2 regions of the Streptomyces nidicola genome follow, and region 1 is predicted to be linked to the other one. Evidence: riboswitches for the same ligand, from Rfam matches in the RefSeq annotation. Region 1 holds a riboswitch; the other holds the start of a gene.
What was found. Region 1 has a riboswitch for thiamine pyrophosphate ahead of thiO (glycine oxidase ThiO). Riboswitches for the same ligand answer to the same signal wherever they lie in the genome.

Region 1 (14,901 bases):
GCGCCTGGGCGCGGCGCTTCACCTCCGTGCCGCGATTCTCGCTCAAGGCCTGCGCGGGCGTGCCCGGCAGGCTCGGGTCGGGGGTGAAGAGCCACTCCAGCATCTCTTCGTCGCTGAAGCCGTCGTCCCTCAGAACCGTCAGGAGGCCGACGAGCCCCTTGACGATCTTGTCGCCGTCGATGAAGGCGGCGGGCACGTACAGTGCCCTGTTCTCACCGCGGCGCACGGCGATCAGCTGGCCTTCCTTGACCAGCTGTCGCACACGCGTCACCTCGACATCGAGCTGTTCCGCGATGTCGGGGAGGGCGAGCCAGGCAGGGACAAGAGCATCGATCTTTGCGTCAATCTCGGTCACAGGACAAGCGTGCCATCCCGGACTGACACTCGGAAGCCGAGCCGGTGCGGATGGGCCACGGCTCCTCCCGTTTCGCCCCTTCTGTCACGCCTTGGAGGCCGCCGCGGACTTCAGCGGCCGGGCCGGATCCGCGAGGAGCTCCGGGTCGAGCGCGGTCCCCGCCTGGATGAGCTTGCGCCCCTGGGCCAGGTCACGCGGCTTGCCGACGGCGAGAACCGCCACCAGGGCGCCGTCACGCAGCCAGCACACCGACCAGGCGGCGCCGGCGGGGTCGCCGCGCCACACCGTCGTGTCGGCGCCCGCGTGGTGCCCGGCGTACTGCACGAACCGGCCGAACTGCTCGGACCAGAAGTAGGGCACCGGGTCGTACACCGCCGGGGTCTGGCCCACGATGTTCGCCGCCACCGTGCGCGGCCCCTGCAGCGCGTTGTCCCAGTGGTGGACCATGAGGCGCTCTCCGTAGCGCCCCGAGGGGAACGAGGAGCAGTCCCCCACCGCGTACACGTCGGGCACGGACGTGCGCAGCCCGTCGTCCGCGAGGACCTCGCGGTGGGCGCCGAGCTCGATGCCGGAGCCGGCCAGCCAGCGGGTGGCGGGGCGGGCGCCGATGCCGACGACGACGGCTCCCGCGGGCAGCCGCGTGCCGTCGTCGAGGACCACGACGCCGGGCTCGACGCTCTCCACGCGCGCGTTGGTACGCAGCTGCGCTCCGGCGTCGGCGTACCAGGCCGCCATGGGGGCGGCGATCTCGGCGGGCAGCGCCCCGGTCAGCGGCCGTTCCGCGGCCTCCACCACCGTGACCCGGCAGCCGGCCTCACGGGCCGCGGTGGCGAACTCGGCGCCGATCCAGCCGGCACCCACGACCACCACGTCGTGCTGCTCGGCGAGGACGGGCCGCAGCCGCTCCGCGTCGTCGAGCGTGCGCAGCAGGTGCACGCCGGGGGCGGACCGCGCGCCCGGCAGCTGGACGGGCTCGGCGCCGGTCGCCACGACCAGCACGTCGTACGGGACCGGGCCCTCGGCCGTGTCGAGCTCGTGGTCGCCGGGCCGCAGCCCGGTCACCTCGCGGCCCAGCTCCAGGGAGACGCCGAGCGCCTCGAAGTCCACGTCGAAGGCCGAGCCCTCGGCCTTGCCGAGCAGCACCGCCTTGGACAGCGGAGGCCGGTCGTACGGCTGGTGGGGTTCGGCGCCGAGCAGCGTGACCGCGCCGGTGAAGCCGTGCTCGCGCAGCGCCACCGCCGTCTGCACACCGGCCATGCCCGCGCCCACGATGACGACGTTCCGCTGCCCCGAAGGCGCTCCGCTCCCACTCCGCTGCTCGCTCACGGGATCAACCTTAGGCACCCGATCTTGCGTCGGTCAGCGGTGCGGGCCACTCCCGCGCCGTGACGTCCTGCACATGTGCCGGCGGTTTAGCGATCAAGAGAGGGGCGGCGCCGCGGCGTTCACACCCGGCCGGGGAGCTCCTCGACGACGCTGGTGCCGCTGCCCTCCTGCGACTCCCACTCCCAGGTCTCGTCGAGGCGCACCCGGCCGTCCGGGAGCTCGGACACGGTCGAGACGCAGTGCCCGGAGGAGGTGGTCCCGTCGGTCTTCAGCTGTACGTAGCGGAAGTCGATCCGGTCCCCGGAGCGCGTACCCACAAGGTGCCCCTCCACGACATCGCCGCCTACGTAGGCGGCCGAAATCCGGCCGTCCTTCTCCCGGTACGTGAAGCGGGTCCGCGTGCCCACCTGCCCCGGGGCCTGGTCGACAACGGGGGACAGGACAAGACCGTCAAGAGAACGGGCCACGAGCTGAGACTCCCTTACTGGAGGCCATGGTGAACGGCTAGGGTGGCCAACGTAGAGCACTCGCGGGAGCCCGTACGCAGCGGGCTGAGAGGGAGGCTGGAGCGGCCTTCGACCGTACGAACCTGATCCGGGTCATACCGGCGAAGGGAGGGGCTTGACGCCCATGTCGTCGACGCCATCCGTTCATTCGCACACCTGCGACGTCCTCGTCGTCGGTGGCGGCATCATCGGTCTCGTCACCGCTTGGCGGGCCGCGCAGCGCGGTCTCTCCGTCGCGGTCGCGGACCCCGAGCCCGGCGGCGGGGCCGCCCAGGTGGCGGCCGGAATGCTGGCCGCCGTCACCGAACTTCACCACGGCGAGCAGACGTTGCTCGGCCTGAACCTCGCCTCCGCGCGCCGCTACCCGGACTTCGCGGCCGAGCTGTCGGAGGCCACCGGGCAGGACCTCGGCTACCGCGCGTGCGGCACGCTCGCGGTCGCGCTCGACGCCGACGACCGCGCGCACCTGCGCGAACTGCACGCGCTGCAAACGAAGTCGGGGCTCGAGTCCGAGTGGCTCTCGGGCCGCGACTGCCGCCGCCTCGAACCGATGCTCGCGCCGGGCGTGCGCGGCGGACTGCGGGTCGACGGGGACCACCAGATCGACCCGAGAAGGCTCGCGGGCGCCCTCGTGACGGCCTGCGAGCGCTCCGGCGTGACCTTCCACCGGTCGTGGACCGAAAGGCTCCGTGTCGTCCGCGACCGGGCGTGCGGCGCGGTCCTCGCCGACGGCACCGAACTCGCCGCGGACCAGGTCGTCCTGGCGGCGGGAAGCCGCAGCGGACAGCTCGCGGGGGTGCCCGACGCGGTGCTGCCGCCGGTCCGCCCCGTGAAGGGCGAGGTGCTGCGCCTGACGGTGCCGAAGCGGTACGCGCCCTTCCTCAGCCGCACGGTCCGGGCGGTCGTGCGCGGCGGCCACATCTACCTGGTGCCGCGCGTCAACGGCGAACTCGTCGTGGGCGCCACCAGCAACGAACTCGGCTGGGACACCACGGTCACCGCGGGAGGCGTCTACGAACTCCTGCGGGACGCCCACGAACTCGTCCCCGGTATCACCGAACTCCCGCTCACCGAGACCCGCGCGGGCCTGCGCCCCGGCTCCCCCGACAACGCCCCGCTGCTGGGGCCGACCGCCCTGCCCGGCCTCCTCCTTGCGACCGGCCACTACCGCAACGGCGTGCTCCTGACGCCGGTCACCGGCGACGCCATGGCGCACGTCCTGACCACCGGGGAACTCCCGGAGGAAGCCCGTCCGTTCACACCGCAACGCTTCGGCACAGCCCTCCTGGAGCAGCCCGCATGAAGGTCCACCTCAACGGCGAGCCGCGCACGGTGGTCGCGGGCACCACGCTCGACCTCCTGGTCACCACGCTCACCACCGCTCCCAAGGGTGTCGCCGCCGCCCTCAACGAAATCGTCGTCCCCCGCACCCAGTGGCCCGCCACGGCGCTCTCCGAAGGAGACCGCGTCGAGGTCCTCACGGCCGTACAAGGAGGCTGAACCGTCCATGGCCGACGACACTTTCGTCCTCGGGGGCGACTCGTACTCCTCGCGCCTGATCATGGGCACGGGCGGGGCGCCCAGCCTCGACGTCCTGGAGCGCTCCCTGCTGGCCTCCGGAACCGAACTCACCACCGTGGCGATGCGCCGTGTGGACGCGAGCGTGCACGGCTCGGTGCTCTCCGTCCTGGAGAAGCTGAACATCCGGGTGCTGCCGAACACGGCCGGCTGCTTCACCGCGGGAGAGGCCGTCCTGACGGCCCGCCTCGCGCGCGAGGCGCTCGGCACGGACCTGGTGAAGCTCGAGGTCATCGCCGACGAGCGCACCCTGCTGCCCGATCCGATCGAGCTGCTCGACGCGGCCGAGACGCTGGTGGACGACGGCTTCACGGTCCTGCCGTACACGAACGACGACCCGGTCCTGGCCCGCAAGCTGGAGGACGTGGGCTGCGCGGCGATCATGCCGCTCGGCTCCCCCATCGGCTCCGGGCTCGGCATCCGCAACCCGCACAACTTCCAGCTGATCACCGAGCACGCGCGCGTGCCGGTGATCCTGGACGCGGGCGCGGGCACGGCCTCCGATGTGACACTCGCCATGGAGCTCGGCTGCGCTGGTGTGATGCTCGCCTCGGCGGTGACCCGCGCGCAGGAGCCGGTGCTCATGGCCGAGGGCATGCGGCACGCGGTCGAGGCGGGCCGGCTCGCGTATCGCGCCGGGCGCATCCCCAAGCGCCATTTCGCGGAGGCGTCCTCGCCCATGGAGGGGCGCGCGCGGCTGGATCCGGAGCGCCCCGCCTTCTGACGCGGGCGCACGGCGGCGCCGGTCACAGCTGTGCTTCAGGACGGGCCCAGTCCTGCGGCACGCGGTCTGCCTGTCGGTCACTCCTCGTACACTCGCCTGCGTGGACACGACCCTTCAGGACCCGTTGCTCGGGCACGTGCTCGACGGCCGGTACCGCGTCGACGCACGCATCGCGGTCGGCGGGATGGCCACGGTCTACCGGGCCGTGGACACCCGCCTCGACCGCGTGCTCGCGCTCAAGGTGATGCACCCCTCGCTGGCCGCCGACGCCTCGTTCGTGGACCGTTTCATCCGCGAGGCCAAGTCGGTGGCCCGCCTCTCGCACCCGAACGTCGTGGGGGTGTTCGACCAGGGCACCGACGGTCCGTACGTGTATCTGGCGATGGAGTACGTCGCCGGCTGCACCCTGCGCGACGTGCTGCGCGACCGGGGAGCGCTGCGGCCCCGCGCCGCCCTCGACATCCTGGAGCCGGTCCTCGCCGCGCTGGGAGCGGCCCACCGCGCGGGCTTCGTGCACCGCGACATGAAGCCGGAGAACGTCCTGATAGGGGACGACGGCCGGGTCAAGGTGGCGGACTTCGGCCTGGTCCGCGCGGTGGACACGGTCACGAACACGACGGGCGCGGTCCTCGGCACAGTCTCGTACCTGGCGCCCGAGCAGATCGAGAACGGCACGGCGACGCCGAGCGTCGACGTCTACGCGTGCGGTGTCGTCCTCTACGAGATGCTCACCGGCGGCAAGCCGCACGCGGGCGAGTCCCCCGCCCAGATCCTCTACAAGCACCTCCACGAGGACGTGCCCCCGCCCTCGGCCGCGGTCCCCGGCCTCCCCTTCGAGCTCGACGAGCTGGTCGCGTCGGCGACGGCACGCACCCCCGAGGTGCGTCCGCACGACGCCGTGGCGCTCCTCGGGCAGGCCAGGGGCGCCCGGTCGGCGCTCACCGACGCCCAGTTGGACGCGGTGCCGCCGCAGGCGCTCGACACGGAGCACCTGGGGGCCGACGACCGTACGAGCGTGATCCCGCGCGCGCTGGGCACGCCCGTACAGCTGCCGCTGCCCACGGACTCCGCGGACCAGGCGCAGCTCAACCGGACGAGCCGCCTGGAGATGCCGCCGCCCGCACCGCCCATGGCCCCCGGCCCTGCGCACGGCAGCGGTCGCGGTCGCGGCCCGCAGCGCCGCACCCTCGCGATCCTCGCGGCGGTCCTGCTGGTCCTCGGCCTCGGCACCGGCGTCTGGTACATCAACTCCGGCCAGTTCACGAAGGTCCCGTCCGTCCTCAACCAGACGCAGACGCAGGCCGAGAAGCGCCTGGCCGACGCGGGCCTGGAGCGGGGCACGGTCACGCGCGCGTACAGCGACACGTTCAAGCGCGGCACCGTCATGGACAGCGACCCGGGTTCCGGCGACCGCATCCGCAACGGCGGGACGGTGGATCTGACCGTGTCCAGGGGCTCGAAGACCGTGAAGGTCCCCGACCTCAGCGGCACCCCGCTGGACGAGGCGAAGAGCAACCTCAAGAAGCGCGATCTCGAACCGGGCATGACCACCAAGAAGTTCAGCGACCAGATCACCAAGGGCTCGGTGATCAGCACGGATCCCGGCGCGGGCGCGACCCGCAAGGCCGGTTCCGCCGTCGCCCTGGTCGTCTCCAAGGGCTCCCCCATCGACGTCCCCGATGTCACGGGCGAGTCCGAGCAGGACGCCATCGCCGACCTCGAGGACGCGGGCCTGAAGGCCGAGATCTCCACGAAGCGGGTCAACTCCGAGGAGGACAAGGGCAGTGTCGCCCGGCAGTCCCCGGCCGAGGGCAAGCTCGCCGAGGGCGACACGGTGACCCTGACGATCTCCAAGGGCCCCGTCATGGTCGAGGTCCCCGATGTCACGGGCATGAAGGTCGACGAGGCGAAGTCGCGGCTCAGCGCGGCGGGCTTCGAGGTGGAGGAGAACCGCGGGCTGCTCGGCCTGTTCGGTGACACCGTCAAGAGCCAGTCGGTGGAGGGCGGCGACGAGGCCCCGAAGGGGTCCAGCATCACGATCACCATCCGGTAGCGGCGGCCCGGCCCCGGGCGTTCGAACACCCATGACACCCTGGGCCGGGTGAACAGCAGCATCCGCAACCCGATCGGCGGTCACGTCCCCGTGGCCGGCGGCCTCGCGAGCGTAGGCCTCTCCTACGCCCGTGACCTCAAGGCCGAAACCGTCCAGGTCTTCGTGGCCAACCCCCGCGGCTGGGCCACCCCGCCCGGCAACCCCAAGCAGGACGAGGACTTCCGCGCCCAGTGCGCCGCCGAGAACATCCCGGCGTACGTCCACGCCCCGTACCTGATCAACTTCGGCTCGCACACCGAGGCGACCGTGGAGAAGTCGGTGGAGTCCCTGCGGCACTCCCTGCGCCGCGCCCGCGCCATCGGCGCCCTCGGCGTCGTCGTGCACACCGGCTCCGCGACCGGCGGCCGGGAGCGTGAGGTCGCCCTCGCGCAGGTCCGCGAGCGCATGCTGCCGCTGCTCGACGAGCTGACCCACGAGGACGACCCGTTCCTGCTCCTGGAGTCGACCGCGGGCCAGGGCGCCTCGCTGTGCTCGCGCACCTGGGACTTCGGCCCGTACTTCGACGTCCTGGACCGCCACCCCAAGCTGGGCGTCTGCCTCGACACCTGCCACATCTTCGCGGCGGGCCACGACCTCACGGGCCCGGCCGGCATGAAGCAGACCCTCGACCTGCTCGTCGACACGGTCGGCGAGGGCCGCCTCAAGCTGATCCACGCCAACGACTCCAAGGACGTCGTGGGCGCCCACAAGGACCGGCACGAGAACATCGGTTCCGGCCACATCGGCGAGGACCCGTTCCGCGAACTGCTGGCCCACCCCGCGACCGAGAACGTTCCCCTGGTCATCGAGACGCCCGGCGGCAAGGAGGGGCACGCGGCCGACGTCGCACGCCTCAAGGAGCTTCGGATCTGAGAACTTCGAAGCTGAGAACCTCGGATCCGGGAACTTCGGATCCGGGGATTTCACAACCTGCGGAATACCCCTAGGGGGTATATGGTTCCCTCAGTGACAGCATCCGCAGTGACCACTGGGGGAACCATGCAGCACGAGACGCACACCGGGCACGAACACCACGGCACGCACGGCGCACCCGGCACCGGCGGCAAGGTCAGCTGGTCCATGGCCGCCCAGGCCACCCTGCACTGCCTCACCGGCTGTGCCATCGGCGAGGTCCTCGGCATGGTGATCGGCACCGCGCTCGGCTGGGGCAACGTGCCGACGATGATCCTGGCGATCGTGCTCGCCTTCTTCTTCGGCTACTCGCTCACGATGCGCGGCGTCCTGCGCGCGGGCGTCGACTTCAAGTCCGCCCTCCGCGTCGCACTGGCCGCGGACACCGTGTCCATCGCGGTCATGGAGCTGATCGACAACGGCGTGATCGCCCTCTGGCCGAGCGCCATGGACGCCCACCTCTCGGACGCCCTGTTCTGGATCACGCTGGCCCTGTCACTGGCGATCGCCTTCGTGGTGACGACCCCGGTCAACCGCTGGATGATCGGCCGCGGCAAGGGCCACGCGGTGGTGCACCAGTACCACTGACCCCCAGGGGGCACCCCCGAGCCCGGTGAGAGGCCTAGAACTCGGGCCCTTCGCCGGGCCCCTCCTGGTACGAGTACCGCTGCTCACGCCACGGGTCGCCCACGTTGTGGTACCCGCGCTCCTCCCAGAACCCGCGCCGGTCCGCCGTCATGTACTCGACGCCGCGCACCCACTTCGGGCCCTTCCAGGCGTACAGATGGGGCACCACGAGGCGCAGCGGGAAACCGTGCTCCGCGGTGAGCAGCTCGCCGTCCTTGTGCGTGGCGAAAATGGTCCGCTCGGACACGAAGTCGGACAGCCGCAGGTTGGACGAGAATCCGTACTCGGCCCACACCATCACATGGGTGACATCGGGCCCGGGAGGGGCGAGCTCCAGGATCGTGGAGGCGCGTACGCCGCCCCATTCGGCGGCGAGCATGCTGAACTTCGTGACGCAGTGCAGATCGCCGACCACGGTCCCGTACGGCAGCGCCGAGAACTCCTCGTGGTTCCAGCAGTGCTTGTCACCGTCGGCGGTCGCGCCGAAGACCCTGAACTCCCAGCGCTCGGGCCGGAACTTGGGCACCGGGCCGTAGTGCGTGACGGGCCAGCCGCGCTGCAGACGCTGCCCCGGTGGAAGCTCCGGCTGCACTGCTCCCCCAGACTCGCGACCCACCGGATGACCCATGCCTCCATCCTGACAGACCTGGAGCAGTGGACGTGACCACGCCCACCCCGCCCGGACCTGCCACGAGCGTTGATTCGGGCAACTCCTACTAAGCATGCACTTACTGGACGCACTCGTGTGCCGGTGCAAGGATGCGCGAAACCTGCCCAGTAACCGCTTGGAAGGAGCCTCTGCGATGCAGGGCGACCCCGAGGTCATCGAGTTTCTCAACGAGCAGCTGACGGCCGAGCTCACGGCCATCAATCAGTACTTCCTGCACGCGAAGATGCAGGACAACTTCGGCTGGACGAAGCTCGCGAAGTACACACGCTCCGAGTCGTTCGACGAGATGAAGCACGCGGAGGTGCTGACCGACAGGATCCTGTTCCTGGACGGTCTGCCGAACTATCAGCGGCTCTTCCACGTCCGGGTCGGCCAGACGGTCACCGAGATGTTCCAGGCGGACCGGCAGATCGAGGTCGAGGCGATCGACCGTCTGAAGCGGGGCATCGAGCTGATGCGCGGCAAGGGCGACATCACGTCTGCGAACATTTTCGAGTCGATCCTCGAGGACGAGGAGCACCACATCGACTACCTGGACACGCAGCTGGAGCTGGTGGAGAAGCTGGGTGAGGCGCTGTACATCGCGCAGCTCATCGAGCAGCCGGAGAGCTAGGTCCCGTCGCTCGGATCAGGCCGCTTCCGGCAGCTCAGCCGGTTCCGGCAGTCCCGCCGATTCCGCTTGCGGCGCGAGGGCCACGGCCGACTCGCCCTGCTCGACGAGCTCCCTGCGGGGGCACGCGCTCCGGCCGAGCAGCGCCTGGATCCGGCGGACGCAGGAGCCGCAGTCGGTGCCAGCCTTGCAGGCCGACGCTATCTGGCGGGGGGTGCAGGCACCGTCCTCCGCGTGCTTCTTGACCTGTGCCTCGGTGACACCGAAGCAGTTGCAGACGAACACGCGGTTCACCTCCCGGTCGGACTGTCGTCGGGACTCACAGGCAACGCCGTCCCGATTGATCGGTGAGGCTAACCTAACCTTACCCGCCGGGCCGGTTGTACAAAAGTGCCGTGGGGCGCGGATCCCTGTGATCCGCGCCCCACGGCATTTGTTCGAAGACCCGGAGGTCACTGGTCGCGGTACATCTCCGCCACCAGGAACGCCAGGTCGAGCGACTGGCTGCGGTTCAGGCGCGGGTCGCAGGCCGTCTCGTAGCGCTGGTGCAGATCGTCGACGAAGATCTCGTCGCCGCCGCCCACGCACTCGGTGACGTCGTCACCGGTGAGCTCGACGTGGATGCCGCCCGGGTGCGTGCCGAGCGCCTTGTGGACCTCGAAGAAGCCCTTGACCTCGTCGAGCACGTCGTCGAAGCGCCGGGTCTTGTGACCGGAGGCCGCCTCGTACGTGTTGCCGTGCATCGGGTCGGTGATCCAGGCGACCTGCGCGCCGGACGCCGTGACCTTCTCGACCAGCTCGGGCAGCTTGTCGCGGACCTTGTCGGCGCCCATGCGGACGATGAAGGTCAGCCGGCCGGGCTCGCGGTCGGGGTCGAGGCGCTCGATGTACTGCAGCGCCTCCTCGGCCGTCGTCGTCGGGCCGAGCTTGATCCCGATCGGGTTGCGGATCTTCGAGGCGAACTCGACGTGCGCGTGGTCGAGCTGACGCGTGCGCTCGCCGATCCAGACCATGTGGCCCGAGACGTCGTACAGATCGCCCGTACGCGAGTCCACGCGGGTCAGCGCCGACTCGTAGTCGAGCAGCAGCGCCTCGTGGGAGGCGTAGAACTCGACCGTCTGGAACTCGGCCGGGTCCGTGCCGCAGGCGCGCATGAAGTTCAGCGCGTTGTCGATCTCGCGGGCGAGCTTCTCGTAGCGCTGGCCCGACGGGGACGACTTCACGAAGTCCTGGTTCCAGGCGTGCACCTGGCGCAGGTCCGCGTAGCCGCCCGTGGTGAAGGCGCGCACGAGGTTCAGCGTCGAAGCGGACGCGTGGTACATCTGCTTCAGGCGCTCGGGGTCCGGGATCCGGGCGGCCTCGTTGAACTCGAAGCCGTTGACGGAGTCTCCGCGGTAGGTCGGCAGCGTGACGCCGTCGCGGGTCTCGGTGCTCTTGGAGCGCGGCTTGGAGTACTGACCGGCGATCCGGCCGACCTTCACCACCGGCACCGAGGCGGCGTACGTCAGCACGGCGCCCATCTGGAGCAGGGTCTTCAGCTTGTTCCGGATGTGATCAGCGGAGACGGCGTCGAAGGCCTCGGCGCAGTCGCCGCCCTGGAGCAGGAACGCCTCTCCCTTGGCGACGGCCGCCAGGCGGTTGCGCAGCTGGTCGCACTCGCCGGCGAAGACGAGCGGCGGATACGACTCGAGGTCCGCGATCACATCGCGCAGAGCCTCGGCATCGGGGTACTCGGGCTGCTGCGCCGCGGGCAGGTTTCGCCAGGTGTTGCCAGCGCTCGCGCTGGTCTTAGCGTTCACGGTCACCTCGTAAACATTACGGGGTCATGTCGCCCGTCCATCCCCCCGCTCATCTTTTGAGACGGACGCGACACGTCTGAGCCACACGGCGCGGGCATCGGGTACGGTGACGCTCATGTTCGCGCAACAGCTGCACCGCACCTGGTGGTGGACCGCACATCCGGCGGCCCACTGACTGCGCGTTTCCGAAACCGCGAAGGCCGCCCGAGGGGCGGCCTTCAGTGTTTTCACGGGCTGTTCCTCCCTGACGACTCCCGAAGTCGACGACTGTCGAAGTCACCGGAAGGAACACTCCTCATGCTGGACGCACTGCTCACCGACGACCGCCCCTTCGCGCTGCTGCGCCGCCGCACCCCCGGCCGCGAGCACGACACGGTCGAGGTCCTGATCGGCCAGGTCGGCGCGTACGAACGCCTCGCCGACATCCCCGAAGGGCTCGCCCTCGTCCCCTTCCGGCAGATCCGGGAGCGCGGCTTCGACGTCCGCGACGACGGCACCCCGCTCACGGTCCTCACCCCCGAGGAGTCGTACGAGCTCCCGTTCGCCGAGGCCCTGGAGCAGCTTCCGCGGCACGACGTCCAGGTCCAAGGCGGCGGCTTCGACGTCGACGACGACACGTACGCGGGCATCGTGGGCCGGGTGCTGCGCGAGGAGATCGGGCAGGGCGAGGGCGCGAACTTCGTGATCCGCAGGACGTACGAGGGTGAGATCGCGGGATTCTCGCGGGCCGACGCCCTCGCGCTGTTCCGGCGGCTGCTCGACGGGGAGCGGGGCGCGTACTGGACGTTCGTCGTGCACACCGGGGACCGGACGCTGGTGGGGGCGAGCCCCGAGGTGCACGTCCGGATGTCCGGCGGCACCGTCGTCATGAACCCGATCAGCGGCACGTACCGCTACCCGGCCGAGGGCCCGACGCCCGCGCACCTGCTGGACTTCCTCGCCGACGGCAAGGAGATCGAGGAGCTGTCGATGGTCGTCGACGAGGAGCTCAAGATGATGTGCACCGTCGGCGACATGGGCGGTGTCGTGGTCGGTCCGCGACTCAAGGAGATGGCGCACCTCGCGCACACCGAGTACGAGCTGCGCGGCAAGTCGACCCTCGATGTGCGGGACGTGCTCAAGGAGACGATGTTCGCGGCCACCGTCACCGGCTCGCCCGTGCAGAACGCCTGCCGGGTCATCGAGCGGCACGAGGTCGGCGGCCGCGGCTACTACGCGGGGGCGCTCGCGCTCGTCGGCCGGGACGCGGGCGGGGCGCAGACGCTCGACTCCCCCATTCTGATCCGCACCGCCGACATCGACGCCGCAGGGCAGCTCCGCGTCCCGGTCGGCGCGACCCTCGTGCGCGGCTCCGACCCGGCGAGCGAGGTCGCGGAGACGCACGCGAAGGCGGCGGGCGTGCTGGCCGCGCTGGGCGTGCGCCCCGGGCGCCCGCGCGCCGAGAGCACGCGGCCCGCGCTCGCCGACGACCCGCGGGTGCGGGCGGCGCTCGACGGGCGCAGGTCGGCGCTCGCGCCGTTCTGGCTGCGGATGCAGAAGCGCGAGAACGAGCTTTCCGGGCACGCGCTCGTCGTCGACGGCGAGGACACCTTCACCGCGATGCTGGCGCACGTGCTGCGCTCGACGGGGCTCGACGTGACGGTGCGGCGCTATGACGAGGAGGGCCTGCGGGAGGCAGTCCTCGCGCACGAGGGCCCGGTCGTGCTCGGCCCCGGCCCGGGCAACCCCTCCGACCTCACCGACCCGAAGATGCGCTTCCTGCGCTCCCTGACCGCCGACGTGATCCGCACGCACGAACACGGTGTGCTCGGCGTCTGCCTGGGCCACGAGCTGATCGCGGCGGAGCTGGGCCTGGAGATCGTCCGCAAGGAGGTGCCGTACCAGGGCGCGCAGACCGACGTCGAGGTGTTCGGGCGGACCGAGAAGGTCGGGTTCTACAACAGCTTCGTGGCGTCCTGCGACGACGCGGCGGCGACCGAGCTGGCGGCGCACGGCGTGGAGGTCAGCCGGGACCGGGCGACGGACGAGGTGCACGCGCTGCGCGGGCCTTCGTTCGCGGGCGTGCAGTTCCACCCGGAGTCGGTCCTGTCGCTGCGCGGCGCAGGGATCGTACGGGAGCTGCTGGCTCAGCTGGTCGACGGCGCCTCGGCGGGGACCAGCACGTTCTCGGAGCGGCGCCCCGCCTGATAGTCCAGGACGTTCTGCACCGTGGTCTCGATGATCTGTCCGACCGCGTCCACGGTGTAGTACGCCTGGTGGGACGTGACCAGGACGTTCGGGAACGTGACGAGGCGGGCCAGGGTGTCGTCCTCGACGACGTCGAGCGACTTGTCGAGGAAGAACAGGCCCGCCTCCGCCTCGTAGACGTCGAGGCCGACGCCCGCGAAGCGGCCCTCGCGGAGCTCGGTGACCAGGGCCTTGGTGTCGATGAGGCCGCCGCGGCTGGAGTTGATCAGGATCGCGTCGTCCTTCATGGCGCGCAGCGCGGCGGCGTCGACGATGTGCTCGGTGGCGGGCAGCAGTGGCACGTGCAGGCTGATGACGTCGGCCTCGGCGAACAGCTGCTCCTTGTCGACGTACTTCATGCCGAGGGCCGTGCAGTTCGGGTTCTCGGTGACGTCCCAGCCGAGCAGGTTCATGCCGAAGCCGTGCGCGATCCGGGTAAAGGCCTCGCCGATCTTGCCGGTGCCGAGCACGCCGACGGTGCGCCCGTGCATGTCCCGGCCCAGCAGCCCGTCGAGCCGGAAGTCGAAGTCGCGGGTGCGGGTGGAGGCGCGCACGATGCGCCGGTTGACGGCCATGGCCAGCGCCCAGGCGAACTCGGCGACCGAGTACGGCGAGTAGTACGAGACGCGGGCCACGGTCAGGCCGAGTCGCTCGGCGACGTCCAGGTCGATGTTGTTGAAGCCGGTGGAACGCTGGGCGATCAGTTGCGTGCCGCCGGCCGCGAGGGTCTGGAGCACGCGGTGGTTGAGGGTGGCGTTGACGCTCGTGGAGATGATCTCGTAGCCGGCCGCGATCGGGGCGGTGTCCTCGTTGAGGAAGACGTCGAGGCAGCGGACGTCGTGGTGACCCTCGAAGGCCTTCTCGATGAGGGGCTTTTCGTCCGATTGCACACCGAATGCGAGAATCTCCATGAGGGGAGTGTATGTATCGCCTTCCCGTACGGCACATGGAGCCGTGGAACGGTTGCGCACACGCGGCGGAGCCGCATATCGACACAGCCCCGCGCCCCCAAGATGGCTACCCGAAGAAGACGCCCACTTCCTTGTACAGGGCGGGGTCCACTGTCTTGAGGCGGGCTGTCGCCTCGGCGATCGGGACCCGCACGATGTCCGTCCCCCGCAGCGCCACCATCTTCCCGAAGTCCCCGTCCCGCACCGCCTCGATCGCGTGCAGCCCGAAGCGCGTGGCCAGCCACCGGTCGAACGCGGACGGGGTGCCGCCGCGCTGCACATGGCCGAGGACCGTCGTCCGCGCCTCCTTGCCCGTCCGCTTCTCGATCTGTTTCGCCAGCCACTCCCCCACGCCGGACAGGCGCACGTGCCCGAAGGAGTCCAGCGACTCGTCCTTCAGCACCATGTCGCCGTCGCGCGGCATCGCCCCCTCGGCGACGACCACGATCGGGGCGTACGAGGAGCGGAAGCGGGAGGTGACCCAGGAGCAGACCTGCTCGACGTCGAAGCGCTGCTCGGGGATGAG
Region 2 (14,901 bases), 1.8 Mb from region 1:
GATGCGGGAGTGTTCGGCGAACAGGTCGTGCAGGTCGACGTACATGGTCGACTCGTTGTTCCACGACGCCGAGATCTGCCCGGTCTCGAACGGGGTGGACAGCATGTTGCAGACCTGCGCCCTGACGTGGTCCTGGATGCCGAGTTCCTCGGCCCGGCCGTTGGCGAAGTCGGCCTGCTTGGCGGAGAGGGTGACTCCCTCGACCTTGCTCCCGAAGCGCTGGTGCGCCATCACCATCGAGCCGCCGCGGCCGCAGCCGGCGTCCACCAGGGTGTCGTCGCGGCCGATGTCACCGAGGTGCCCGAGCAGGTACTCGGCCTGTGCCGACTCGAGACGGTGCAGCTCGGCGATCAGCTTCTTCTCGTTCGCGTCACCCGTCCCGTCGCCGAGTGCGGAGTGGTCGACGGCGCCGATGCCGTAGTGGTGGTGGTACAGACCGTCGACATCGCCGAGCCGCAGGTTGACCGGCCGGGCCTCGCCGTCCCAGTAGCGGGCGATGTCCCCCTGGTAGGGGGTGGCGGGACCGGGGATGTACGGGGAGGCGGTCTGGGCCGTGGCGGTGAGTTCGGTGCTGGTCACTGATGTGTCCTATCTCTTACCAGAAGTCGGGCAGGCTGTAGCGGTAGGTGTTGTTCTGGTGCCATTGGTGGTTGCCGTCGACCCACGCCGCGACGCCCCGCAGGAAGCGCTGGACGTTCGGGAGCGGGCAGGCGGCGGCCAGGGCCGCGGCCTCTGTCTCGAAGGCGTGCATGAGTTCGTTGTGGACCTCGACCGACTTGAGGTAGGCCTCCTTGTCGGACAGGTCCTCGCGTTCCGCGATCACGACCGGCAGGTTCAAGTGCCGTCCGGGAGCGTCGAGTTCCTTCGTGTACGAGTACAGGTCGTTGACGATGGTCGTCGCGTTCCCCGCGAGCGCGATGACCTTCTGCATGTCCGGCAGGGCGTGCAGATCCGCCGGCAGTTCGTAGCCGCCGACGGTGTCGGTGATGGTCGGGCAGGGGCGGAAGTTGTTGAACTGGCGCATCGCCAGGTACTCCCACACCTCCGGTACGTGGTCGTGCTCGGACCAGGCCGCTTCGGCGAGGTAGCCCATGTGGAGCCGGGCCATGTCGTGCCGGTAGCGGTCGGCCTGCGAGGCGCTGCTCGCCTGGACGAAGTACTCCATGGCGGAGCGGTAGGCGCGCCGGGGCGCGTCCGCGTAGAGCGATTCCGTCCACTGCGGCTGGTACTCCCGCGTCGTGTACAGCGGGTCGAGCGTGGTGTGCGCGAGCAGGAGCCGGGAGCCGAGGCCGACGGGCGAGCCACCGTGGTCCTCGCAGTAGCAGTCGTCCAGCGCGTTCTCGGCCATCATCAGCCGGGTGGCGATCATGACGTGGTCGACGGTGGGTGCGTCGGGGTGGCAGCCGACCATGTAGCTGCCCACGGAGAATCCGTCGAACTCCTCCTCCCAGTCGTCGGGGTACAGATCGACCTCGTCCAGCGCCCAGGCCTTGATCCTGCGGCTGACCTCCGCGACGCGTACGGGATCGGGGTCGGGCGCCGGGTGGTGGTACAGGCCGGGAACGGGCCTGCCCTTCGCGGCAGTCGGCGCCGGAGCCGGGTCCGGCGGACTCGGCTCCGCCCGCGGAGTCAGCCGCAGGCCCGCCGTGCCGAGGCCGCTGGGCCCGCGCAGCAGCCGCTCCAAGTCGGCGCCCGCAGGCGGGACTTCGGCCGCCGGCACCTCGACTGCCGGTACCCCGGCCGTCGGCACCGGGGTCGCCGGCACCGGGGCCGCGGGTGCCTCGGCGGCCGGCGGGGCCACTCGGGGCGCGCCGCCCGTGACGGCGCCGATGTCACGGGCGCGGGCCGCGGCGTCGGCCAGGACCTGCGCCCCGAAGCGGGAGACCGCTTCCGGCAGGCTCGACTGAGGAGGTGTCGGCTCAGGCGGGGGCATCCATGTCTCCTTGAGGGCTCCTTGGCGGGGTGGGCGGCTCCGGGCCTGCGCCCGCTACCTGGGCCAGCGGCCGATCTGTACGTTCTCCAGCACACCGACCGCGTCCGGCACGAGGATCGCGGCGGAGTAGTACGTGCTGACGAGGTACTTGGTGATGGCCTGCTCGTCGACGCCCATGAACCGGACCGAAAGACCCGGTTCGTACTCGTCCGGCAGCCCGGTCTGGTGCAGGCCGATGACACCCTGGTTGTCCTCGCCGGTACGCATGCACAGGATCGAGCTGGTGCGCTCCTTGGTGACCGGGATCTTGTTGCAGGGCAGGATCGGCACCCCGCGCCAGGCCGGCACCTGCTGGCCGCCGAGGTCCACGTGGTCGGGATACAGCCCCCGCGCGTTGAACTCGCGCCCCATCGCCGCGATCGTGCGGGGGTGCGCCAGGAAGAACTTCGAGCCGCGGCGGCGACAGAGCAGCTCGTCCAGGTCGTCCGGCGTGGGCGGGCCCGAGTGCGGCTGGAGGCGCTGCTTGAAGTCGGCGTTGTGGAGCAGGCCGAACTCCCGGTTGTTGACGAGCTCGTGCTCCTGGCGCTCGCGCAATGCCTCGATGGTGAGCCGGAGTTGCTCCTTCGTCTGGTTCATCGGCTCGTTGTAGAGATCGGCGACCCTGGTGTGCACGCGCAGGATCGTCTGGGCGGCCGAGAGCTCGTACTCGCGCGGCTTCGCCTCGTAGTCGACGAAGGCGCCGGGCAGTTCGTGCTCGCCGACGTGCCCCGCCGACATGGGGATCTCGGCCTCGCCGCGGTGGTTCTGGCCCCGGCTCGCGAGCGACTTGAACTCGTCGACGTGCTCCTGAAGGTGCGGCGCCGCGGAGAGCACGGCCGCGAAGTCGGAGCGCGACAGGGTGAGCAGGGTGCCCGAGGTCTCGGCGACCGCGGTCTGCTCCCAGCGGGCGTCCTCGTCCAGCAGCGCGTTGTCGCCGAAGCGGTCGCCGTCGGCGAGGACGTCGAGCGCGACCTCGTCGCCGTACTCGCCCTCGGAGAGCTGGCTGACGCGGCCGTGGGCGATCAGGTGCAGCTTGTCCGACGGTGCCCCGCGCTCCACCAGTGTGTCGCCGGCCCGGAAGTCGTGCTGCACGCACCGGTCGGCGAGGGTGGTGAGCACCTCGACGTCGTCGAAGCCGCGCAGCAGCGCCAGTTCACCGAGTTCGCGGGGGATGACCCGGACGGTGCCGCCGTCCTGGATGAACTCGATGGTCCCGTCGCCGACGGTGTAGGTCAGGCGACGGTTCACCCGGTAGACGCCGCCCTTGGTCTCCACCCAGGGCAGCATCCGCAGCAGCCACCGCGAGGTGATCTCCTGCATCTGCGGTGCGGACTTGGTCGTGGTGGCGAGGTTGCGGGCGGCCGCCGTGCCGAGGCTGGTCTGCTGCGGCGGTACCGACGCGGTGTCCGGCGTGGTCGAGTCAACGGTCATCGGGTGAGCTCTCCTTGGTCGGGCGAAAGCACGCATGCCCGTAGCAACGGGGCAGAAGAAGGAAAGAGGGATATGTCAGAGGTAATGCGTCCAGAACCTGAATCACCGTAAGGGCCGCCTCGCCCGCCCGGCCAAGGGAAGCCGGGGACATTAGCTCGATGCGATGATCAAGGCCGCGCGGTGTTTGCCCGGCCACCGATGGATCTCGGCCCGTTTCCGTGGCGTGTCCCCGCGGATGCCGGCCCGCTCTCACGCGGCGGCAGGGTGTCGCGGGGTCGCAAACCCGATGGAAGTCGGCCAGCCGCCGCAGAGGTCCTCATTGCGGACTTTGCACGGGGCAAGGTAAAGGCGGCACGGCCGAGCGGGAACCCACCCGCGCGCCGACACCGGCCACCGCGTTACCCTGGCCGCCGTAACCGGACACGGGGTGCCCCACCCGAGGGCTGAGAACACACCCGTCGAACCTGAACCAGTTCGTACTGGCGGAGGGATGTCTCATGCCTGTGGCGCATGTTTCCAGTGGCCTGCCTGCCGACCGCGAGAGCGGCGCCTTCGACGGGCGGATGCCCGCGGCACCCGGCGACCTCGGCATCGAGGGGCACGGCATCGAACCGGTCCCCGAGGCCAACCGCTACGGCGGGGCCGGGCGCCTGTTCACCGTCTGGTTCGCCCCGAACCTGACCATGACCGGCGTCTTCACCGGCACCGTCGGCATCGCCCTCGGCCTCGACTTCGCCACCGCCCTCGCCGCCGTCGTGCTCGGCACCCTGGTCGGCGCGGTGCCGACCGCCTACCTCGGGACGTGGGGGAGCAGGACCGGGGCGGGGCAACTGCCGCTGGCCGGGCTCGCGTTCGGGCGCGGCGTCGTGCTGCCGGGCGTGCTGCAGTGGCTGTCGTCCATCGCGTGGGACGCGCTCATCGGCCTGTTCGGCGGCGATGCGCTGGCCCGCCTGTTCGGCTGGCCGTTCTGGGTCGGCGTCCTCGTCATGCTGCTCGCCCAGGGACTGCTCGGTGTCCTCGGCTACGAGGCCATCCACCGGCTCCAGATCGTCATGACCTTCGTGCTCGGCGCCGCGTTCCTGCTCATCGCGTGGCGGATGCTCGACGGCGTGCACCCCGCCGCCCACGGCTCCGTGCACGGGGCCGACCGCGCCGGCGCGTTCGTCCTGACCAGCACCATCGCGCTGAGCCTCAGCCTGTCCTGGGCGCCGTACGCCAGTGACTTCAGCCGCTACCTGCCCGCCACCACCTCCCGTACCCGCATGTTCTGGTACACGCTGCTCGGCCTGCTGGTGTCGTTCGTGGCCGTCCAGGCGCTCGGGCTGTGGGGCGCCTCCGTGCTGACCGACCAGACGGCCGCCGGGGTCGACAAGATCCTCGGCGGTGGAGCGGTCGGCGCGTTCGGGCTGCTCGCCGTGGCGCTGGCCGCGCTGTGCAGCAACGCCATGAACGACTACAGCGGCTCGCTCGCCCTCCAGACCATCGGCGTGCGCATACCGCGCCCGGTGGCCGCCGCCCTCGCCGCCGCGCTCGGCTTCCCGCTCGTGCTGTGGATGCACGCCGCCGACACCACCGCGCGGTTCCAGAATGTGCTGCTGTTCGTCGGGTACTGGATCCCCGGCTTCGTGGCGATCGTCCTCGTCGACTGGCGCGCGCGGGCCAGGGCGCGGGCCGGAGCGCCGCTCGACCTCGCCGCCGAGCGCGAGCGGCGGGGGCCCGCCTGGCCGGCGCTGCTGGCCTTCGCGGCGGCCTTCGGCGCGGCGGTCCCGTTCATGGACACCAGCCTGTACGTGGGCCCGGTGGCCGAAGCGCTGCACGGCGCGGACGTGTCGTACTACGTAGCGTTCCTCGTGGCCGCCGCCGTGTACGCGCCGTTGCGGCTGCGGCGACGCGGCTGACCTGCCGTACGAGCCCCGCACCACCTGTACGTATCGCACCTCCTGCACCTGGAGTCACCCCATGCCTCAGACGTCCCCCGGTCGCCCCGATGACCTCGTCGCCTTCGCGGCGCGGGCTCTCGGGCGCGTACAGCAGGACGCACCGCTGGTGCAGTGCCTGACAAACGCGGTGGTCACCGGGTTCACCGCCAACGTGCTGCTCGCGGTGGGCGCCGCGCCCGCCATGGTCGACATCCCCGACGAGGCGGGGCCCTTCGCCCGCGTGGCCTCGGGCGTGCTGGTCAACCTCGGCACCCCGCGCGCCGAGCAGCGCGCCGCGATGCCCGAGGCGGCGCGGGCCGCGGCCGAGGCGGGCACGCCGTGGGTGCTCGACCCGGTGGCCATCGGCGCGCTGCCGGTGCGTACGGCGCTCGCCGCCGACCTGCTCGCGCTGCGGCCGACCGTGATCAGGGGCAACGCCTCCGAGATCATCGCGCTGGCGGGCGCGGGCGGCGGCGGCCGGGGCGTGGACGCCTCGCATGGTGTCGACGACGCCGAGGGCGCGGCCGTGGAGCTCGCGCGGACGGCGGCCAGTGTGGTCGCCGTGTCGGGCCCCGTGGACTACGTCACCGACGGCACACGCAGTGCCCGGATCGCCAACGGGGACGCCCTGCTGACCCGTGTGACCGGCGGCGGCTGCGCGCTGGGCGCGGTGATGGCCGCGTTCGCCGCGGTGGACGCGGACCGGTTCGTGACCACGGTGGCCGCCGCCACCGCGTACACGGTCGCCGCCGAGTCCGCCGCCCGGACCGCGGCCGGACCCGGCAGCTTCGCCGTCGGCTTCCTGGACGCGCTCGCCGCGCTCACCCCGGAGGACCTCGCGAAGCGGGCGGAGGTGTCATGACGGCGCGTCCGCACCCGGTGGCTGCCGGGATCGACCTGTCGGTGTATCTGGTCACCGACACCGCGCAGTGCGCGGCCCGCGGTCGCACCGTGGCCGAGACCGTCGCGCAGGCCGTGGCCGGAGGAGTCACCGCCGTACAGATCCGGGAGAAGCACGCGAGCGGACGGGAGTTCCTGCGCACCGTCCGGGACGTCGCCGAGGTCCTGCCCGAGCACGTCGCGCTGATCGTCAACGACCGGGTCGACGTGTTCCTGGCCGCACGGGCGAACGGCGCACGCGTCACGGGCGTCCACGTGGGCCAGTCCGACCTGCCCGCCACCTCCGTACGTCAACTCATCGGCGACGACGCGGTGTTGGGGCTGAGTGCGGCCACCGCCGAGGAGCTGGGCGCCGCCGCGACATCCGACGCCCGCGTCGACCACGTCGGCATCGGCGCCCTGCACGCCACCCGCACCAAGGCGGACGCCCCCGAGCCGCTCGGCCTCGACGGCTTCGCCGCGCTGGCCGGGCAGAGTGCGCTGCCCGCCGTGGCCATCGGTGGCGTGACTCCCGCCGACCTGCCGCACCTGCGGGCCGCCGGCGCCGCGGGGGCCGCCATCGTCTCCGGCATCTGCGCCGCCGACGACCCCCGCGCCGCCGCCCGGTCCTACGCCGACGCCTGGACCGGCAGCCGGGACACCCACACCCGTAGCCGTATCCGAAAGGATGTCTCCGCATGACCGGGACACCACCCGCGGTCGCGCCGCCCCGCGTGCTCACCATCGCCGGGTCCGACTCCGGCGGAGGCGCCGGGATCCAGGCCGACCTCAAGACCATGCTGGCCCTCGGCGCGCACGGCATGAGCGTGCTCACCGCCGTGACGGCCCAGAACTCCCTTGGCGTACAAGGCGCTTGGAGCCTTCCGCTCGACGCCGTGCGCGCCCAGTACCGCAGCGTCGTCGACGACATCGGCGTGCAGGCGCTCAAGACCGGCATGCTCGCCGACCCCGACATGGTCGTCACGGTCGCCGAGCTGCTGTCCGAGGCGCCGGCCCCCGTAGTCGTCGACCCCGTCAGTGTCTCCAAGCACGGCGACCGGCTGCTCGCCGACGACGCGATCGACGCCGTACGGGACCGCCTGCTGCCGGTGGCGACCGTCGTCACCCCCAACCTCGACGAGGTAGCCGAACTCACCGGCGTCGCCGTCGAGGCCGACACCGCGGAACGTGACATGCGGCGGGCCGCCGAGCGGCTGCTCGCGTACGGCCCCCGCTGGGTGCTCGTCAAGGGCGGTCACCTGCCCGGCGAGGCCGTCGACCTGCTCACCGACGGCACGGACGAGCACTGGCTGCGCTCGCCGCGTCACAACAACGCCCATACTCACGGCACGGGTTGCACCCTCGCCTCGGCCGTCGCGGTCGGCCTGGCACAGGGGCACGAGGTGCCGGAGGCGGTGCGCCGGGCGAAGGAGTACGTCACCGGGGCGATCGCGGCGGGGTTCGCGCTGGGCGCCGGGATCGGGCCCGTCGACCATGGGTGGCGGTTCCGGGCGGTGTGATCACTTCCCTTCGGTGGTGTGCGCGGAGGCCGCGGCCGCTCGGGAGCCGACCAGGAGCAGGCAGAGCACGGCGCACCCGGCGACGATCCCGGCCAGGACGAGCAGCGGGTCGAGCGGGCGGGCGGCGCCGACGGCCTGGGTCGCCGGGGTCTGCTCCGCTTGCGGTGTGGGGGATGCGGGGGCCGGTGGTGCGGCGGCCGCACTGCTGTGGTGTTCGGACGGCGACGGCGTCGAGCTGGGCGTGGGGCTCGTGCTCGACGTCTTGGTGGGTGTCGGGCTGGGATGTTCGTGGGTGTGTGCGGCCTCCGGAGGAGGGGTGCTGGGAGCCGGTGCGCGGGTGGTCGCGGCGGCCTTGACGACGATTCCGCCGGTCATCCCGGGGTGCACGGTGCAGACGTAGCCGTACGAGCCCGCCTTGGTGAACGTATGGCTCCAGGTGCCGCCCTTGTCGAGCATCGGTGAGTGGATCGAGGCAGGGCCCGACGTGGTCTTGACGTCGTGCGGCGCGGTGTCCTGGTTGACCCAGGTGACACTGTCGCCGACCGGGATCGTGAGCGTACGGGGCCCGAACTTGTAGTCCGACATGAGGACTTGGTGACTCGCCGCGTGTGCGGCGGGGACGGGGAGGAACACGACGGCGCCCGAGCTGAGCGCGGTGGCGAGCGCGAGGCGGGCGGCGCGGTGGGTCAGGCGGGGCATGTGAACTTCGCGGCGACGAGCAGACGCAGCTGGTCTGCGGGGCGGATGCGGGACAGGGCGAAGCCCGTGGTGCGGCGCAGGTGGCCGTAGGGGACGCGGGCGGTTCCGAGGACGAGGAGTGTGTCGTCGGTGCGGGCGACGACGCGCAGGGGCAGCGTCGCGGGGACGCCGGGAACGGTCGGGTCGGCCGTGGCCAGCTCACCGTGGACGAGCAACTCGGCGCTGCCCGAACGCGGTTCGAGGGCGCTGCTGACGAACGAGAGCTCGTCGCCGTCGAGCGCGTCCCCGGTGAGCCTGAGGGCCAGTACGCAGTCGTCGGGCGAGGTTGCGACGGTGAGTGTCGCCTCGTCGGCGGTGACGCGGCGGCGCAGGGTGGTCAACGGGCCGAGCCGGGTGGTGACTTCGACGATGCAGCGGTCACCGGCCGCGGCGTACGCGCCGGGGCGTGGCAGCCAGGAAGGGCCGGGTCCGGGTGGAGCGGTGGACGGGACGGGCAGGGTCTGCGTGGTCATGTGTGCGCTCACGGCGGGTACCTCGGTTCACGAGGGAGGGGCATGGCATTGGGCGGGTCGGTTGGGGACAATGGCGGCGGTGGCGGGCCGGCCGACTGCGACTCGGCCGGCCCGCCATCACACGCCTTCGTCGGCGACCTCGGTTCAGCAGGAGGTCGAGACGTAGTTGATCGACGGCGCGAGGAGGTGCTCCGCCCAGACCGTGTGCATCTTGACGTACGCGTCCGGGTTGAGGATGTCCGCCACCTGCTGGCCCGGGGACTCCTCCAGGTGAGCCTTGTTGACGTGCTGGAGCAGGACGCCGAGCGTGTCGTCGAGGACGGAGCCGCCGCCTTCCACGGTCGGCTCGAGGATCGACTCGACCCAGACGGTGTGCATCTTGATGTAGCTGTCCAGCTTCAGCGCGTCCTGGACCTGCTGGCCGGGGGACTCCTCCAGGTGGGCCTTGTTGAGGTGCTGAAGGATGGGCAGGAGGACCTGCTGGACGCTCTGGCACTGCCCGGCGTCGTCACCGTCGTCGCCACCGCCGGAACCGCCGCTCGACCCTCCGGTGGCACCGCCCATGGAGCCGCCGGACTCGTGGCCCCCGGACGAACCGCCGGAGGAGCCGCCGGTGGAACCGCCCGTCGACCCGCCGGACCCGCTGCCGCCGGTCGAGCCACCGGAGCCGGAGCCGCCCGCGCTTCCGGAACCACCCGTGCTGCCCGAACCACCCGTGTCCGAACCGCCCGCCCCGCCCCCGGAGTCGTCCGCCACCACCGTGATCGAGGCGACCATGTCGGGGTGCACGGCGCAGTAGTACTCATAGGTTCCGGGCTTGGTGAAGGTGTACGACCAGCTGTCGCCCTTCTCCATCGTGCCCGAGTCGAACTTCGCGGGGCCGCTCGTCGCGGTGACCGTGTGCGGAGCGGTGTCCTCGTTGACCCACTTCACGGTCTCGCCGACCTTGACGGTCATCTTGGCCTGCGCGAACTTCATGTCCGCGATCTTCATGGTGTGGTCGGCCCCGGCCGCCGCGGCGGCGGGCCGCTGCTCCTGCGTCTGTGCCATCGAGTGGGCGTCGGCGGCCGGTTGGGCCGCGGCGGGGGCGGGAGCCGCCGCTCCGTCGGCCGCCTGGAGGAGGCCGAGGCAGCCCACGGACGCCAGGGCGGCGCCGAGCCCGGCCGCGAGCAGGACACGATTGCCGCGCCGGGACGGCGGGCGCTGCCGCACCTGCGTGTCGCGATCGGAAACGTCAGTAGTCATGAAGGTACTTCTCCTCACGGATCCTTGCGGATCGGCTTTTGGATGGGGTGATGGTGGTACGCGGGTCAACGGCCGGGAGCGGCGGTGACCAGCAGACTCGTCGCGGCGAGCACGACGAGGACGAGCCCCGTCTCGGCCGCGACCGAGTAGACGAAGGGCCGTACCGTCGCGCGGTCCCCGCGCAGCAGAACGGCGATGTCGAGCCGGGTGCGGACCCAGCCGCGACTGCGCTGGGCGATGAGCAACACCCCGGCGAGCAGGGCGAGTTTGACGAGCAGCAACTGCCCGTAGCCGGTGGCGAAGAGGGCGTCGAACGAGCCGACGACCTGCCAGGTGAGTACGGCTCCGGCCGCCGCGATCGCGGCGACGGACACCCCGGCGAGCATCGAGTAACCGGAGACGGCGGTCGACATCTCGTCCGGGCGGCGGCGCGGCAGCACGCCGGCCAGCAGCAGGGTGAGCCCGCCCAGCCACAGCGAGATGCCGAGCAGATGGACGAGGTCGGCGACCGCGCCCCAACCCGGGTGACCGCCCTCGGAGTTGTGGCCCGCCATGCCCGTGGTGCGCAGCAGTCCCAGGCAGACGACGGCCGCACCGACCCGCCAGCCCGGCGACCGTGCGGCGCGCTCGCCGTTCTGCAGCAGCGCGGCGAGCACCACCGCCGCGAGCACCCACATCAGGGCCCGGCACGCCAGGGCGACACCGACTTCGCTGCCCAGCAGGTCGACGTACGTGGACGCCTTGAACGCGTCGCCGATCGAGCCCATCGCGCCGTACGCGCCCTGTAGCCCGGCCGCCGCCACGGTGGCGACGAGGCCGGCCGCCCAGGACGAGGCGAGGATCCGCCGGGTCCTGCGCTCCCGTGTGCCCTCGGGCCACAGCATCGCCACAAAGGCCAGCCCGCCGACGTACAGCGCCAGCGCGAGATACCCGACCCAGCGGGCGACGGCCCAGGCGGTGCGGACCGTGCCGGACGGCCCGACCGCGGGCGCGGCGGCGCCGTCCGTGGATGTGTGGTCCGGAGCGGTGGAACCGGCGTGCGCGGGGAGCGTGAAGGACAGCGACCCGGAGGTCGGATGCCCGTCCTCCTTGCTGCGTACATGCCAATCCAGGGTGAGGCGACGGCCGGCCTTCTTGGCCTTGCGCTCGGGGACGGTGACGGCCACGGTGTCGCGAACCTTCTCCTGCGCGAGCGCCAACTCGTCGCCGCCCAGCGTGACATGGAGGTCGGCGAGGTCGACGGGCTCGGTGAAGGTGAGTGTGACTTCTTTCGGGGGCTTGTCGAGGCGGGCCCCGCTCTTGGGGGACGAGGACTCCAGCTCGGTGTGTGCGGAGGCGGCGGGGGCCGTGAACAGAAGCGCCAGGAGGGTGAGGACGATGACGTAAAGGGAGCGAGTTCTCACGGCGTCAACTCCGTGAGCAGGGCGGGGTCGGAGGCCAGACCGACACACGGCGAGGGGGTGACCTCTTCGTCGGACGCGGTCTTGTCGCCCCCGTTGGTCAGGCCGTCCAGAAGCCCGGTCACCGGGGTGAGTGCCCCCTTCAGGAGCGGCTGTACGAGGCGGACTTCTCCGTCCGCGCACGACGGCGACGTCGAGGGGGAGGAGGGGGAGGGTGAAGGGGTGGCGGACGGCGGTGATGAGGGGGCCGACGGGGTCGGCGACGTGTGACCGGAATGGCCGGAGCCGCCATCGGGAATGCCACCGGAATTTCCGTGCCCGTCGTGGCTACCCGCGGCTCCCCCCGCTCCTTCCGAACCGCCGCCGGGAATTCCGCCCACGGGCAGCACGCCGGGGTCCCCGGTTCCGGCACCTCCGGAATCCGAGGTGGGGGACTCGGTCGGCGCCGGTTCGGGGCTGCCGGGGGCGGACGGCGAGGCGGGCACCCCGACGGTCGGCGGGGCGGAGCCGGTTGTGGGCTGATCGGCCGTTGCGCCGATGCCGGACGCGTAGCCGAGGACGATGATCACGGCGGCGGCGAGCGCGCCGGCCACGACCTCGTCACGGTGGTCTCCTGGCCAGGAAGCCCTGGCGAAGAAGGACATGAATTTCCTCCTGACGGCGGACCTGCAATGCCAAGGAGTGCATCGACGTCAGGAGTCCCGGTGGATACGCGTCAGTTAATGCGCGGTTTCATTGCCTCATTTCTGCGACCCGGCCCACTGTGAGAAAGGTCTTCACCGGTGGAATGCACGCATTGCCGTACAGAGAGAAATGGCGAAAAGGAGCAAGGTGCTCATCAATTCTTCACGGAATGCCCGCTCCTGCATATGCCTGCCTCGTGGACCACGTCCCCCGCCACCACGACGAGCTCGGCGACGGTGCCGGGGATGTCCTCGGGAGTGGCCCGCAGGATGTCCCGGGAGAGCACGGAGAAGTCCGCGACCTTGCCCACGGACAGTGAACCCCGCTCGTCCTCAAGGAAGTTGGCGTACGCCGAACCCATCGTGTAGGCGTGCACGGCCGTGGCGACGTCGACCGTCTCGTCGGGCATCCACGCCGGGCCGCCGGCCAGCGGCTTGCGGGTGACGGCCGTGTAGATGCCGATCATCGGGTCCATCTCCGCGACGTTCCAGTCGCTGGAGAAGGCGAGCGTCGCACCGGCCGCGTCGAGGGTGCGCATCGGCCACGCCTTGTGCCAGCGGCCCGCGCCGACATTCGCCGCCCAGTCCTGGCCCGGGCCCGCGATCTCCGGTGCGCAGTGCCGCGGCTGCATGCAGGCCACGACACCGAGCTCGGCGAAGCGCGGGGCGTCCGCCGGGTCCAGGCACTCGACGTGCACCACTTGGTGGCGGGCGTCGCGCGGGCCGTTGACGGCGCGGGCCTGCTCGACCGCGTCCAGGACGGTGCGGATGCCCCGGTCGCCGGTGGCGTGCACGAAGCACTGGAAACCGCGTGCGTCCAGCTTCGTGAGCAGGTCGGCGAACTCCTCGGCCGGGTAGAAGGTCTCGCCCCGGTGCCCCCCGCAGCCGGTCGAGTACGGCTCGAGGAGCGCGGCCGTGCGCGGCTCCACGACGTCGTCGATGTACAGCTTGAGCGGGCCGAGTCGCATCCGCTCGTCGCGGTACGCGCGCGTGGCGGCCTCGAAGTCGTCGAGGTCCGCGTCGGAGGTGCCGTGCGGGTGGAACAGGGCGGCGACGAGCCGCGAGCGCAGCCGCCCCTCGGCCCTCGCCCGCTCGAACAGGGCCAGGTCGTCCAGGGAGTTCTGCGGCTCCACCACCGTGGTGATGCCGAACCGGATCGCGTCGTCCAGCGACTTCACGAGCCGCCCGTACTGCCGCTCCGGGGATGCCCACGGCACACCGAGCTCGCGCAGCGCCCGGTGGCCGTCGCGGGACAGCCCACGCACGGCGAAGTCCCGTACGAATCCCGTCGGTTCACCCGTCGTCGGGTCGGTCTGGGCGACGCCGAAGGGGAGTTCCGTGCGGTCGGCCCGGACGCCGAGCCGGTCCAGGGCCGCCGTGTTGAGCCAGGCCGTGTGCACGTCGTAGCTGAGGACCATGGCGGGGGTGTCGCCGGTGACCGGGTCGAGGTCGGCGGCCGTGGGCATCCGGCCGTCCGGCAGCGCCGAGTAGTCGAACGCCTCGGCCTCGATCCAGGCGGCGTCCGGGTTCCGCTCGCGCCACGCGGCGATGCGGTCGTGGATCTCCGAAAGGCTTGCCGCTCCGGCCAGTTGGACGCAGGCGTCGTCCGATCCGAGCCGGACGTGGTTGTGGGCGTCGATGAACCCGGGCAGCACGAGGCGCCCCTCCGCGTCGACGACCCGGGTGTCCGGGCCGGTCCAGGGCCCGGCGTCCGCGTCGTCGCCGAGCCACACGATCCGCCCGTCGCGCACGGCGAGCGCCTCGGCCGCGGGCAGCTCCGGATCGACGGTGTGGATACGGGCGCCGCGCAGGACGAGGTCGGCGGGGGCGGGTTCGGGGGAGTGGTGCTGTGCGCGTGCCATGGGGATGCGGTTCTTTCTCGTACGAGGGTGTGGTGAGGGAAGAGGTGTCAGGCGGTGTGCGGGCGCGCGCTGGTGCGTGCGAGGGCCGCGTACACGACGGCCGCGACGACGGCGCCGAGGGCGCTGAGGTCCATGCCGCCGAGCGGGGCCACGAGCGGGCCGCGCCACAGGGCGCTGTCGCAGGTGAGCGCCGCGAAGACCATGCCGACGACCAGGGCGGTGAGGCCGGCGGGACTGAAGCCGGCGCGGTACCAGTAGCGGCCGGCACGTCCGGTGTGCAGGGACTCGGCGTCGTAGCGGCAGCGGCGCAGCACCATGTCGGTGAGGAAGACACCGCCCCACGGCGCGAACACGATGACGAGCAGCGAGAGGAAGGAGAGCAGCGACTCCGTGAAATCGACCAGGAACAGCGCGGCGAGCGAACCGGCGGCCGTCACCGCCGCGCTGATCAGGATCGCCTTCGCGCGGCTCCAGGGGATGCCGAGGACCTGGAGGTTGAGGCTCGACGAGTACAGCGTGATGATCGAGTTGGTGACCGAGCCGCCGAGCACCAGGGCGAGGAAGAGCGGCTGGAACCAGGTGGGCAGCAGCCCCTGCGTCCCGGCCACCGCGTCCGTGAGGTCGGCCTGCGTCGCGGCCGCCGCGCCGGCGACGCCGAGGGCGACGGAGGAGATGAGTCCGCCGAGTGCCCCGTTCCAGGTGAGCGCGCGCATCGTGGTGGTCGTCGGGAGGTAGCGGGTGTAGTCGGCGGGCATCGGCACGTAGCTGATCGGGCCGGC

Region 2: linked by a shared signal. The riboswitch ahead of ACOKM3_RS37485 (purine-cytosine permease family protein) and the one ahead of thiO (glycine oxidase ThiO) in region 1 are both predicted to bind thiamine pyrophosphate.

What each region holds. Positions count from the first base shown of each region.
Region 1 is NZ_JBNBPI010000001.1:6,538,891-6,553,791, reverse strand. It holds gene ACOKM3_RS29595 (Rv2175c family DNA-binding protein) at 1-355, opposite strand, end outside; gene ACOKM3_RS29590 (NAD(P)/FAD-dependent oxidoreductase) at 440-1,612, opposite strand; gene ACOKM3_RS29585 (hypothetical protein) at 1,801-2,148, opposite strand; TPP riboswitch at 2,201-2,314, shown strand; gene thiO (glycine oxidase ThiO) at 2,312-3,490, shown strand; gene thiS (sulfur carrier protein ThiS) at 3,487-3,687, shown strand; gene ACOKM3_RS29570 (thiazole synthase) at 3,695-4,489, shown strand; gene pknB (Stk1 family PASTA domain-containing Ser/Thr kinase) at 4,590-6,542, shown strand; gene ACOKM3_RS29560 (deoxyribonuclease IV) at 6,591-7,454, shown strand; gene ACOKM3_RS29555 (DUF4396 domain-containing protein) at 7,581-8,081, shown strand; gene ACOKM3_RS29550 (sulfite oxidase-like oxidoreductase) at 8,116-8,748, opposite strand; gene bfr (bacterioferritin) at 8,924-9,403, shown strand; gene ACOKM3_RS29540 ((2Fe-2S)-binding protein) at 9,419-9,694, opposite strand; gene ACOKM3_RS29535 (class II 3-deoxy-7-phosphoheptulonate synthase) at 9,853-11,205, opposite strand; gene ACOKM3_RS29530 (trp operon leader peptide) at 11,315-11,374, shown strand; gene ACOKM3_RS29525 (anthranilate synthase family protein) at 11,497-13,386, shown strand; gene ACOKM3_RS29520 (2-hydroxyacid dehydrogenase) at 13,326-14,336, opposite strand; gene ACOKM3_RS29515 (6-phosphofructokinase) at 14,443-14,901, opposite strand, start outside.
Region 2 is NZ_JBNBPI010000001.1:8,292,081-8,306,981, forward strand. It holds gene ACOKM3_RS37470 (geranyl diphosphate 2-C-methyltransferase) at 1-579, opposite strand, end outside; gene ACOKM3_RS37475 (family 2 encapsulin nanocompartment cargo protein terpene cyclase) at 596-1,933, opposite strand; gene ACOKM3_RS37480 (family 2B encapsulin nanocompartment shell protein) at 1,988-3,403, opposite strand; TPP riboswitch at 3,817-3,911, shown strand; gene ACOKM3_RS37485 (purine-cytosine permease family protein) at 3,901-5,301, shown strand; gene thiM (hydroxyethylthiazole kinase) at 5,363-6,184, shown strand; gene thiE (thiamine phosphate synthase) at 6,181-6,903, shown strand; gene thiD (bifunctional hydroxymethylpyrimidine kinase/phosphomethylpyrimidine kinase) at 6,900-7,721, shown strand; gene ACOKM3_RS37505 (cupredoxin domain-containing protein) at 7,722-8,420, opposite strand; gene ACOKM3_RS37510 (hypothetical protein) at 8,408-8,932, opposite strand; gene ACOKM3_RS37515 (cupredoxin domain-containing protein) at 9,077-10,177, opposite strand; gene ACOKM3_RS37520 (copper resistance CopC/CopD family protein) at 10,243-11,580, opposite strand; gene ACOKM3_RS37525 (hypothetical protein) at 11,577-12,221, opposite strand; gene ACOKM3_RS37530 (amidohydrolase) at 12,416-14,122, opposite strand; gene ACOKM3_RS37535 (purine-cytosine permease family protein) at 14,170-14,901, opposite strand, start outside.